DNA from 2 places in the Ralstonia sp. VS2407 genome. Region 2 is predicted to be linked to the other one. Evidence: predicted binding sites of a transcription regulator. Region 2 holds the regulator's gene; the other holds the start of a gene.
The links. Region 2 encodes FNR, which switches genes on or off when oxygen is low (the NO sensors DNR and NnrR bind a similar motif). Its sites were predicted from a motif close to TTGATNNNNATCAA; they were not measured.
Positions count from the first base shown of each region.

Region 1 (6,191 bases), on a different contig from region 2:
GGCATTGCCTTTCTGGCAGGCGTTGCGCGCCCGTCCGTCCATGGCGGCGCTGCTGGCGGGTGTGAATGCCGCAGTGGTGGGATTGCTGGCGTTTGCCCTTTACACACCGGTCTGGACGAGCGCCGTGCGGTCATGGCTCGATTTTGCTGTTGCAGCGATTGCGTTTCTGCTGTTGACGCGATGGAAAACGCCACCGCTGATTGTGGTGGCGTTGTGTGCGGCGGCGGGTGTTGCCGCTGCCATGCTGGGTTGAGTCGCGCGCGCCCTGCGAGCCGCAACCCGTGGCTGCCCAGGGCAGGGCGTCACTCCTCCATCAGCCGAACCCTGACCTTCTTTCCCTTCACCGTCCCGGCATTGAGCTTGCGCAGCGCCTCGCGCGCGATGCCGCGCTCGACTGCGACGTAGGTCGAGAATTCGGTCACGTTGATCTTGCCGATCTGGTCGCCGCGAAAGCCGGCATCGCCCGTCAACGCGCCGAGCACATCGCCGGGGCGGATCTTCTCCTTGCGTCCGCCGAGAATCTGCAGCGTTTCCATGGGCGGCAGCAGCGGCGCATCATTGCCGGTATCCAGCTCGTCGAGCTTGTGCCATTCGACCTCGCGGCCCATCGCCTCTTCGATATTGCCGACGCGCCCCATCTCGTCCATGCTCGCGAGGCTCAACGCCCAGCCGTTCTCATCGGCGCGGCCCGTGCGGCCAATGCGGTGCACATGCACTTCGGGATCGGGCGTCACGTCAACGTTGATCACCGCTTCCAGTTGGGCGATATCGAGCCCGCGCGCGGCAACGTCGGTCGCCACCAGCACCGAGCAACTGCGGTTCGCGAACTGGATCAACACCTGATCGCGCTCGCGTTGTTCGAGTTCGCCGTGCAGCGCCAGTGCGTGAATGCCCTGCGCGCGCAACACGTCGAGCAGGTCACGGCATTGCTGCTTCGTGTTGCAGAACGCGAGCGTGCTGACAGGCCGATAGTGCTTGAGCAGCAGCCCGACCGCATGCAGCCGCTGGCTGTCGGTCACCTCGTAGAAGCGCTGGCGAATCTTGCTGTCGTCGTGGCGCTCTTCGAGCTTCACTTCCTTCGGGTTGCGCAGAATCCGCTGGCTCAGCTTCGCAATGCCTTCCGGGTACGTTGCCGAGAACAGCAGCGTCTGACGATCAGGCGGACACTGGCGCACGACCGTCGCGATGTCATCGAAGAAACCCATGTCGAGCATGCGGTCTGCTTCATCGAGCACGAGCGTTTTCAATGCGCCGAGCGCGAGATTGCCGCGCTCCAGATGGTCCATGATGCGGCCCGGCGTGCCGACGATGACATGTGCGCCATGCTCGAGGCTGGCTGCCTGCGGGCGCATCGGCGTGCCGCCGCAGAGCGTGAGCACCTTTACGTTTTCTTCGGCGCGGGCCAGGCGGCGGATCTCCTGCGCAACCTGGTCGGCAAGTTCGCGCGTGGGGCAGAGCACCATCGCCTGCACGTCGAAGTTGCGCGCGTCGAGCCGTGCGAGCAGGGCCAGCGCAAACGCTGCGGTTTTGCCGCTGCCCGTCTTTGCCTGCGCGATCAGGTCGTGCCCCGCAAGCGCGATGGGCAGGCTTGCAGCCTGGATCGGCGTCATGTCGGTGTAGCCGAGCTGCGCAAGGTTCGCGAGCACAGCCGGGGCGAGCGCTAGGGTGATGAAGGGCGTGGCGGTTGGTTCGATGGTCATGTCGTTGCGTTGGATCACGTGAGCGGCTTGCCTTCGATTTGCTTGTAAATGACCCGGCCGTCTTTGGTTTCGACGCGTTTGAGATAGTTGCGCGCGCCGCATAGCGCACAGCGGAACAGTGTTCCTTGGCCCTCATCCTTGATGACGACGTCGGACAGTTCCCACTGCGTGCCGCAGCTCTGGTTGATGCAAGTGAACACGGTTTTCTCTAAATGGATTGTTCGTTGCGCCTCGATAACGAGGCTGGTAGACCGGCAGCGTGAATGCGCCGACGCGAATCTGGATGGATACCTCAATCCCAAATGGCTTTGCCGCGCCATTCGCGGACATTGCGCAGCCTGAGAGGCAGGGATGACATCTCGTCAAGGAGTTGGCCCTTGGGCGTCGCACTTCAGGCGACGCCTGCGCCATGCGCCCAATGCATCCTGTTGGTGCAACAGATTTGCCAGTACAGCGTTGGGAGGGATGGAGATATGGGGCCGATCTTGCGGATCGTCATGTTTTCCCCGCCGGACTCTAACACACACGTTTAGGGCCGTAATGCGCTGGACAAACCTCTGCGACGACTGGCATTCGCAGATGTCATTTCTTTGACACTGTCTAGAGTCCGCGCTCTTGTCCCGGTTTGAGATGCGTCAAGTCTGGTCGGTAGCCGCTGGCATCTAATGGATTGCATATTGGCAATCGTTTGACGCCCCAACCATGAGCACCGCCCCCGTGCCGTCTTTACCGACTGCAGAGCAGATCGATCTGCCGTTTCACGCGGCGCTTGCCCGCACATCGAACTCGCTGTCCCTCGTTTCAATGCAGCTGGCGTTGCTCGACTGGGCACTGCATCTGGCCGTCTCGCCTGGCAAGCGGCTGGATTTGTGGCGCCTGGCGCTGACGCAGGCCGAACAACTCGAGGGTTACATCCGAAACTGCCTGGCGTCCGGCCCGCAGGATGTGTGCCTTTGCGTCCAGCCGCCGGCCCGTGACCGTCGTTTCTCGGCAGACGAGTGGCGCCTGTGGCCGTTCAACGTGCTGCACCAGTCTTTCCTGTTGACCGAACAATGGTGGGAAGCGGCCACGCGCGGGGTGTGGGGTGTCGCCAAGCATCATGAGGACGTGGTTGCCTTTGCTGCGCGTCAATGGCTCGACATGATGTCGCCGGGCAACCAACTGGCAACCAACCCGATTGTCCTGCGCCGGACGTTTGAGCAGCACGGCACCAATCTCGTGCGCGGCGCGCTGAACGCACTTGACGATCTGGAGCGCTCCATGAGCGCCGCGCCGGCCGCCGGTGCCGAACGCTTTGCGGTGGGCCGCGATGTGGCCATCACGCCTGGCAAGGTGGTCCTGCGCAACCGCCTGATCGAACTGATCCAGTACGCGCCGGCCACGAGCAAGGTCCAGGCCGAGCCCATCCTGATCGTGCCGGCCTGGATCATGAAGTACTACATCCTGGATCTGTCGCCGCAGAACTCGCTGATCCGCTACCTGGTAGAGCAGGGCCATACCGTGTTCTGCATCTCCTGGAAAAACCCGGACGAGGCAGATCGCGGTCTCGACATGGATGACTACCTGAAGCTCGGTGTCTTTGCCGCGCTCGATGCCGTCAATGCCATTGTGCCGGGCCAGCGCGTACATGCCGCCGGGTACTGCCTCGGAGGCACGTTATTGGCCATTGCCGCGGCTGCCATGGCGCGCGATGGCGATGCCCGGCTGGCATCCATGACGCTCTTTGCCGCGCAGACGGACTTCTGCGAGCCAGGCGAGCTGGGCCTGTTCATCGACGAGGCACAGGTCAGTCTGCTGGAAGCGCAGATGGAGCAGACCGGCTATTTGCGCGCCAGCCAGATGGCCGGAGCGTTCCAGATGCTGCGCTCGTACGATTTGCTGTGGTCGCGGGTGGTGGGTGAGTACCTGCTGGGCGATCGCGCACCCATGAACGATCTGATGGCCTGGAACGCCGATGCCACGCGCATGCCCGCGCGGATGCACAGCCAATATCTGCGGCACCTGTTCCTGAACGACGACCTGAGCGAGGGCCGCTACCCAGTCAACGGCAAGCCGGTGGCACTCAACGACATCGATCTGCCCATCTTCGTGGTGGGCACGCTGACCGACCACGTGGCGCCATGGCGCTCGGTCTACAAGCTGCATCACCTGACCGAGGCGGAGCTGACGTTCGTGCTGACAAGCGGCGGTCATAACGCGGGCATTGTCAGCCCGCCGGCCAACTCGCATCGGCGGTTCCAGATGCAGACGCGCCACATCGGTGAGACATCGGCGGCGCCGGATGACTGGCTGGCATCGGCCCCCACCACCGACGGTTCGTGGTGGCCGGCGTGGCATGCATGGCTGATCGCGCATGCATCGAGCTCCACAGCGGTCAAACCGCCGAAGATGGGCATACCCGGATCGCAGCCACTGGCTGATGCGCCCGGCACCTATGTGCTGGAGAAATAGATGCGTGCGGAGAAACAACGCCGGGCATGCGCCAGGTTCACCGGCACGCCTTTGGTCGCCATGGCCGCCATGATCGCCTCCGCCACCGTGCTGGCGCTGTCGGCGTGCATCTCGATGGCGCCGCCTTACGAGGCACCCGCCTTGCCCGTGGCCCAGCACTACGACGCCGACGATGGCCGGGATGGCCTGCCAGCCTCCGCCACCGGCTGGCAGGCGTACTTTACGGACAAGCGCCTGCAGGCATTGATCGGCCAGGCGCTGGAGAACAACCGCGATCTGCGCACCGCCGTGCTCCGTGTGGAAGAGGCGCGTGCCGCTTTTGGCATCCAGCGGGCGGAGACATTTCCGCACCTCGACGCGCAGGCCGGCATCAGCCGCCTGAGCATTCCGGCGGACTTGAGCCCATTCGGCACGCCCATGCGTGCCACTCAGTACCAGGTGGGCGCCGGTGTCTCCAGTTGGGAGATCGATTTCTGGGGGCGCGTGCGCAACCTCAACGACGCGGCACTGGAGAGCTATGTAGCGTCCGACGCCGCGCGCCGTGCGGTCGCGCTTGGGTTGATCGCGCAGGTGGCCGACAGCTACCTGGTATTGCGTGAACTGGACGAGCGCATCGCGCTGGCGCAGCAGACCGTGGACAGCCGGACCGAGACGCTGCGCATCTTCTCGCGCCGTGTGGCGGTGGGGGCGACTTCACGATTGAACCAAACGCAGGTCGAGACCCTGCTGACCCAGGCGCAGGCGCTGTTGACGCAATTGCAGCAGGCGCGCGACGCGCAGGCGCACGGCCTGGCCTTGCTTGTCGGCAAGCCGATCGACTTGCCACCGGTTTCTGAGCCACTTGACGAGCACCGCATGCTGGCCGAGCTACGCGCGGGCCTGCCTTCCGACCTGCTGACGCAGCGCCCGGACATTGTGGCCGCGGAGCACCGCCTGCGTGCCGCGCACGCCAGCATCGGTGCGGCACGGGCGGCGTTTTTCCCCCGCGTGGCCCTGACCGGCGCTTACGGCACGATCAGCCCGGAACTGGGCAATCTGTTTGCGCCCGGCACGCGCGCGTGGGTTTTTGCACCCACCATCAGCCTCCCGCTGTTTGAAGGGGGCAAGCTGCGCAGCAATCTTGACTTGGCAGAAGCCCGCCGAGACCTAGCCGTGGCTGCCTACGAGAAGACCGTGCAGAGCGCTTTCCGCGACGTGTCCGACGCGCTGTCCGCACGCAAGTGGGTGGCCGAACAGCTCGACATTGCGAAGGCCGCGCTGGCAGCGCAGACCGAACGCGCTCGGCTGTCGCAACTGCGTTTCGACGCCGGCGCATCGACATTCCTGGAGGTGCTTGACGCCCAGCGCGATTTGCTTGCGGCGCAGCAGCAACTGGTGCAGGTGCGCCGTGCGCTTCTCTCTAGCCGTGTTGGCCTGTATGCGGCGCTGGGCGGCGGCACGCAGGCCGTCGATTCCGCGCCCGATCCGCAACCCCATCTGAGCCCAGCGCCACCACCGCGCGTAACGGGCGGAACAACACCATGACCACGACTCCCCGACAACGATGGATTGCGCTGCTCGCTGCCGCCTTGGTGGTCGCCGGCGGGGCGTTCGCTTGGAAGGCATTGCGGCACGACGGGCCCGGAAAGGGCTTTGTGAGCGGCAACGGCCGGATCGAGGCCACCGAAATCGACGTGGCCACCAAGCTGCCCGGCCGCGTGCAAGACATCCTTGTGGATGAGGGCGACTTTGTGCGGGCCGGCCAGCCGCTTGCTCACATGCAGGTGCAGACCTTGGAGGCACAGCGCGACGAAGCCCTGGCGCGGCAGCAGCAATCGGTCTCTGCCGTGGCAAGTGCGCAGGCCCAGGTGGCTGTGCGAGAGGCTGATCGGCAGGCCGCACTGGCGCAGATCGCCCTGCGTGAGAGCGATCTGGACGCCGCGCAACGGCGGTTGGCGCGGTCCGAAACGCTCTCGAACGAAGGGGCATCGTCGATGCAGGAGCTGGACGACGACCGCGCCCGCGTGCGCAGCGCCAAGGCCGCGCTGGTGGCGGCCCGCG
Region 1 is NZ_JBRFVG010000002.1:320,844-327,034, forward strand. Features, by position in the region: gene chrA (chromate efflux transporter) at 1-253, shown strand, start outside; gene dbpA (ATP-dependent RNA helicase DbpA) at 303-1,700, opposite strand; gene ACU8YE_RS04605 (hypothetical protein) at 1,715-1,900, opposite strand; gene ACU8YE_RS04610 (PHA/PHB synthase family protein) at 2,403-4,151, shown strand; gene ACU8YE_RS04615 (efflux transporter outer membrane subunit) at 4,212-5,675, shown strand; gene ACU8YE_RS04620 (efflux RND transporter periplasmic adaptor subunit) at 5,672-6,191, shown strand, end outside.
Region 1: a site for FNR is predicted at 2,326-2,339, ahead of ACU8YE_RS04610 (PHA/PHB synthase family protein). Genes of this name have one in related genera too.

Region 2 (6,191 bases):
GGCGCATTCAAGTGGCACCCGGGCACAGCGCCGGGGAAGATACGGGCCACGTATGGGATGGCGATTTGCGGGAATTGAATAACCCGCTGCCGCGCTGGTGGATGTGGATGTTCCTGCTGTCGTGCATCTTTGCGTTGGGGTACCTGATCCTCTACCCGGGGTTGGGTTCATACGGCGGCGCGCTCGGTTTCTCGACACGGGGCGAATTGGCCGCGCAGCGTGCTGCAGCCGATGCGCAGGTCCGTCCGGTCTATGCGCGTTATGCCAGCATGGATATCAAGCAGATCGCCGCCGATCCCCAGGCCCACGAGATCGGCCAGCGCCTGTTCCTGAACAACTGCGCGCAGTGCCACGGCTCCGACGCCGGCGGCTCGAAGGGCTTCCCGAACCTGACCGACAGCGACTGGCTGTACGGCGGCGATCCCGAGACGATCCTGACCACCATCACCAAGGGGCGCCACGGTGTCATGCCATCGCTGGCTGCGGTGGTGGATGGCAACCAGGCGGTCAACGTGGCCAACTACGTGCGCTCGCTGTCGGGCCTGTCTTACGACCCGATCAAGGCAGCGCGTGGTGAACCGACGTTCAAGTCGGTCTGCGCGGCCTGCCACACGGCAAGCGGCAAGGGCAATCAGACACTTGGCGCACCTAACCTGACCGACCGCGTCTGGCTGTACGGCAGTTCGGAAGCAACCATCGTCGAGACCATCCTCAAGGGTCGTGACAACACGATGCCGGCACACGAGAACCTGCTCTCACCAGAGAAGATCCGCATGCTGGCGGCCTATGTCTGGGGTCTGTCGAACAGCAACACGAGTCACGCGCAATGAGCGACAAAGAACCAGCCTGGCGTCCGATGACGCCCGCCACCGCGGCGGCGGGCGCCGAAGACGCACCCACCGAGCAGATGCTCTATGAGGTCCGGCGCAAGATTTATCCGCGCGCCGTGACCGGCGCCTTTGCGCGTTGGCGAGTCTGGCTGGTTCTGGCCACACAAGCCATCTTTTATGGCCTGCCGTGGTTCCAGTGGAACGGTCGCCAAGCGGTGCTGTTCGACCTAGGCGCACGCAAGTTTTACCTTTTTGGGCTCGTGTTGTGGCCGCAGGATGTCATCTATCTGACGTTGCTGCTGGTGCTGTCGGCGCTGGCGCTGTTTCTATTTACGGCGGTGGCGGGGCGCCTCTTTTGCGGCTATGCCTGTCCGCAGACGGTCTACACCGAGATTTTCATGTGGATCGAGCGGCATATCGAAGGAGATCGCTTCGCGCGCATCCGCCTCGACGGTGAGCGTTGGAGCCTGCGCAAATTCCGCCTGAAGGCCGCAAAGCATTCGGCCTGGATCCTCATTGCGCTCTGGACGGGCTTCACCTTCGTCGGTTTCTTCACGCCGATCCGCGATCTGGGCATGGAGACCTGGACGCTGTCTCTCGGCCCCTGGCAGACATTCTGGATGCTGTTCTACGCATTTGCGACGTGGGGCAACGCTGGTTTCATGCGCGAGCAAGTCTGCCGCTACATGTGTCCCTACGCTCGTTTCCAGAGCGTGATGGTCGATCCTGATACCTACGTCGTGACGTATGACACGCAGCGCGGCGAGCCGCGCGGCAGCCGCTCGCGCAACGCCGATTTCGAAGCTCAGGGTCTGGGTGCTTGCGTCGACTGCAGCATCTGCGTGCAGGTGTGCCCCACCGGCATCGATATCCGCCAAGGGCTGCAATACGAATGCATCGGTTGCGGTGCTTGCATTGACGCCTGTGACCAGGTCATGGACAAGATGCGCTACCCGCGGGGTCTGATCCGGTACACGTCGGAACGCGCGATGCTTGATCGGCTCAGCCCGAAGGAAGCCCGGCGACATCTGCTGCGCCCGCGCGTGCTGATCTATACGGGGATCATGCTGGTGCTCGTCACGGGGTTCATCGTGGCGTTGGCCATGCGGCAGCCGCTCAAGGTTGACGTCATACGTGATCGTGGCGCACTGGCGCGTGAAGTGGACGGCGGCAAGATCGAGAACGTTTATCGCCTGCAACTGATGAACGCGTCCGAGCACCCCATGCGCGTGACCATCGCCGCAGAGGGCATGCCGGAACTGGACGTGCAGGGCGGTCAGGGCGAGTCCACCACACTGGAGCTCCCGCCGGCGGCTAACCGGCTGCTGCCAGTGCGCGTGCGCCGGCCGGCTGACGATGCCGCCCCCGGCTCGCACAAGATCCGTTTCGTCATCCATGCAGACAGCGGTAGCGACAGCCTTGTACTGCGCGAACCGTCGAGCTTCATCGTGCCGCGCTGATGCGGCATCCCCAACAGGAGGCAACGATGCACGCAACGCAATCTTCCGCACAGGCCCGTCCGTGGTGGCGCGAGCCTTGGCCGTGGCTGCTGATGGCAGGGCCTTTCGTCGCCATGGTCGGCTGTGGCGTGACCATCTGGCTGGCAATGTCGCATCCCGATGCTGTCATTCACGACAACGTCGTACGGCGCGGTTTGGTCGTCGAAAAGATGGCTGGCGCACCGGTGCATGCCATTCACACGGAGGCCCGATGAAGCGTCGACTGCTGATGTGGATTCTGTGGCCGGCATTTCTGTCGGCCGCCCTGGCTGAGCTGGTGGTCTTCGCGGTGGTAGACCCCGCCGACCTGCGCTTTTTCGGCGAACAGATCACGGTGTCGGCCCAGGCGGTCTACACCGTGTCGTTCTTTGTGTTCTGGTTGTTGTGCGGATTGTCGAGCGCGCTGACGCTCTATGTGTCGCCTGGCATTGGCAAGCTGGAAGCGCATGAGCACCCGCTGGTCTGAGCGGGCGCCATGGACGGCAGCTTAGGCCGCCTGACCGCTCATGACCTGGCGCAGGCCGGCCAGGTCGATCAGCTTGACGTGGCGTTGGCGGATCTGGATGAGACCTGCTTCGGCAAAGCGCGAGAACAGGCGGCTGACCGTTTCGAGTTTCAGGCCAAGATAGCTGCCGAGTTCTTCGCGGCTCATGCGCAGGACAAACTCGGTCGACGAATATCCGCGCTGGGCCGAACGCTTCGACAGGTTGAGCAGGAAGGCTGCGAGACGCTCCTCCGCACGCATGGAGCCCAGCGTGAGCAGCATCAGATGATCCTGCGAAATCTCCTTGCTCATGATGCGCAGGAACTGATGCTGCAGCGAAGGCAGCCGGCGCGAAAGGTGCTGCAACTCGTCGTAGCGCACCACGCAGACTTCGGTATCTTCAAGCGCGGTGGCGTCCGACACGTGGCGCATATCGCCAATACCATCAAGCCCGACGATCTCACCCGGCAGGTGGAAACCCGTGATCTGATGCCGGCCGTCTTCAAGCGTCAGATGGGTTTTGAGCGTGCCGAAACGAATGCCGTACACCGCCTCCAGCGGCTCACCCAAAGAATAGAGCGATTGCCCCTTCTTAATGCGGATGCGCTCGCCGACCAAATCGTCCATCTTGCGCACGTCGTCCGAGTTCATTCCCACCGGCAGGCAGATTTGCCCGAGTACACAGGTGGAGCAACGCGAGGCTTGGTCGGTAAGTGCGATTCGAGTGAGCACGGGCGGGGGCGAATTTCGGGAAAGTGAAATGAGTAATTCTTGTTGTACAGCGCCAGCTTATTATAACGGCGACCTTCTTGTCCTCGGACATTTCCGATGGGGCAAAACGCGTCAATTAGGCTTAGTTCGCAACAGTAAAACGAAAACCTTGGTCCATATCAAAAGAGCGTCAGAAAGATGAGTGCCGCGGCGCTTCTGAGCGTTTTCCTGATTGCATTGCTCGGCGGTGTGCATTGTCTGGCGATGTGCAGCGGTATCGCACTCGCGGCCGAACGTGGCGCTGTGGCGGTGCGGATCGTGTCCCGTCGCCGGCTCTGGTTTGAACAGGTCGTCATGCATGCCGGCCGGCTGTCCACCTATGCGTTGCTGGGCGCAATCATGGGTGCGATGGGCGCGACCGTCTGGCGCCAGCAATGGCTGCCGATTCAACGCGGCTTGTTTGCTTTCGCTAGCGCATTGCTGGTCGCCTATGGGGTTTTACTGCTTGTGCGTTCCGCTGGAGATGCGTGGCGGAGTGTGTGGCTTGAGCGCTTGCTTGGCCGCGTGGCAGGTGGCCTGTCTCGAGGGGCTGCCACGCTGGGCGGTAGGCTGCAGCGTCAGCCGCCGCTGCTGCGCCGCTATCTCACGGGTATGGCCTGGGGGCTGGTGCCGTGTGGCATGGTCTACGGCGCATTGGCTGTGGCGTTGTTGGCAGGCAACGCCGCCTCCGGCGCCGTGGTCATGCTCGCCTTTGGTGCCGGTACGTTGCCCAACCTGCTGATGATGTCTGGTCTGGCTGGGTGGCTGCGCGGGCTGTCGCGCCAGCGATGGGCGCGGGGCGCGGCCGGCATCGCCATCGCCGGGTTTGGGGTCTGGGGGCTGTCTCACGCAATCTGGTTGCCAGAGATGCTTAACGCACACGGATTCTGTCTGGTGCTGTAGGCGCTCAGGCAGCCGAAAATTGCCAATCGTCCCATGATGGAAGGCTAGGACATCTTCCCGGTTGCGGCGCCGCTGGAAATTGCCCTACAATCAACCACAATTCGATTCGCCACCCGCGCAAATCAACAATCCTAAGCGCGGCGCCAAGCGATGCCATCCAGCGGTAGAGTCCCCTGGACAGTCGATTCGGGCGGGCTGCCGTTCTTCTTGGTAGTCGTCCGGTGCAGTATCCGTCCCCATGGCGGCGGAAGAAATTGCCCTTGTGGTGCCTGACCGGCACCGGATCAACTCGCTCCTCCGGCCCTACTTTGCGGGCATAGCCACTGCGTTTCGGTGCAGGATCCAATTGAATTAATTGGTCTTCGCGCGCCGGGCCCGGGCGGGCAAAAGCATTCAGAAATGCCGCGTGCTTCGCGGTGGGACGACAAACCTCAAGCGTGACGGCGACTGGCCGCGCGCGAGCAATGACGAGCCGCTCAACCCGATGAATACCCAAGAGGCGAAGATCGTCCTCGAAACCGCGCTGATCTGCGCGCAGGACCCGTTGCGAGTCAATGACTTGCGCAAGCTCTTCGACGAAGATGTGTCCGCAGACACCATCCGTGTGCTGCTCGAAGAGCTGCGCCAGGATTGGTTGAATCGAGGTGTCGAACTGGTCGCGCTGGCCTCCGGCTGGCGCTTGCAGAGTCGCCCGGAAATGCGCGTGTACCTCGATCGCCTGCACCCGGAAAAGCCGCCCAAGTACTCGCGCGCTGTGATGGAAACGCTGGCGATCATCGCTTATCGCCAGCCGGTCACTCGCGGTGATATCGAAGACATTCGCGGCGTGACGGTCAACACGCAGGTCATCAAGCAGATTGAAGATCGTGGCTGGATCGAGGTTATCGGTCATCGCGACGTGCCGGGCCGCCCCGCGCTGTATGCGACGACCAAGCAGTTTCTCGACGACCTTGGATTGCGCTCGCTGGACGAACTGCCGCCGCTTGAAGATGCCCGCGCCCAGGCGCAGGCGAGCTTGCTGGAGCAGGGCGCCATCGAATTTGAGGGCGGTGCAATTGCTGTGGAAGAGCTGACTGCGCTCGTCAACGACGCGCCGGAAGGCGCTGAGAGCGCCGAGGTTTCGGTGCAGGAATCGGCTCGGTCGCCGGTTGCCGAGGCTTCCGTTGAGGTCATCGTTGAAACGCCGGTGCCGCCTGCTGAGGTTGCGGCGGGTGACGAGCCAGCGCTGGAAACCGAGTCGCAGGCGCTGAGTGCGACCGAGGTTCCATCCGAAGATGAGTACAAAACACCGGTCGAGCCGCCTGCGGCTCCGGCCAATGAACATTCGTAATGCCATGGCAGCCGAGCAGTCGGCGCATGGTCTGAACCCTTAGATTTGAAAGACGTTGTGAGCACCCAGCCAGATTCCATGGATACACGTATGCCGGCCGACGCCGACGCTCAGCCGCCGCGACAAGACGGCGGTGATGGGACTGAGGCCGCGCCTCGTCGCAAGGGACTGCGCCGCGGCTTGCGCAACCTCGTGGCTTCGCGCCGCCAGCAGCAGGACGGCCGCCCTGAGGGTGAAGCCGCTGAGGCGGGTGGCGCGGACGCTGGCCAGCCTGCTCAGCCGCGCAAGAGCCGCGCGCCACGGGTGCGGAAGCCGAAAGAGGCGGCGGCTGAGCCGACGGTCGTTGCCGCAGAAAGTGCTGCATCGGCCGAACAGGCGCCAGCAGACAGCCAGGG
Region 2 is NZ_JBRFVG010000001.1:620,745-626,935, forward strand. Features, by position in the region: gene ccoP (cytochrome-c oxidase, cbb3-type subunit III) at 1-830, shown strand, start outside; gene ccoG (cytochrome c oxidase accessory protein CcoG) at 827-2,290, shown strand; gene ACU8YE_RS02940 (FixH family protein) at 2,317-2,544, shown strand; gene ACU8YE_RS02945 (hypothetical protein) at 2,541-2,795, shown strand; gene fnr (fumarate/nitrate reduction transcriptional regulator Fnr) at 2,817-3,545, opposite strand; gene ACU8YE_RS02955 (sulfite exporter TauE/SafE family protein) at 3,723-4,466, shown strand; gene scpB (SMC-Scp complex subunit ScpB) at 4,951-5,796, shown strand; gene ACU8YE_RS02965 (pseudouridine synthase) at 5,887-6,191, shown strand, end outside.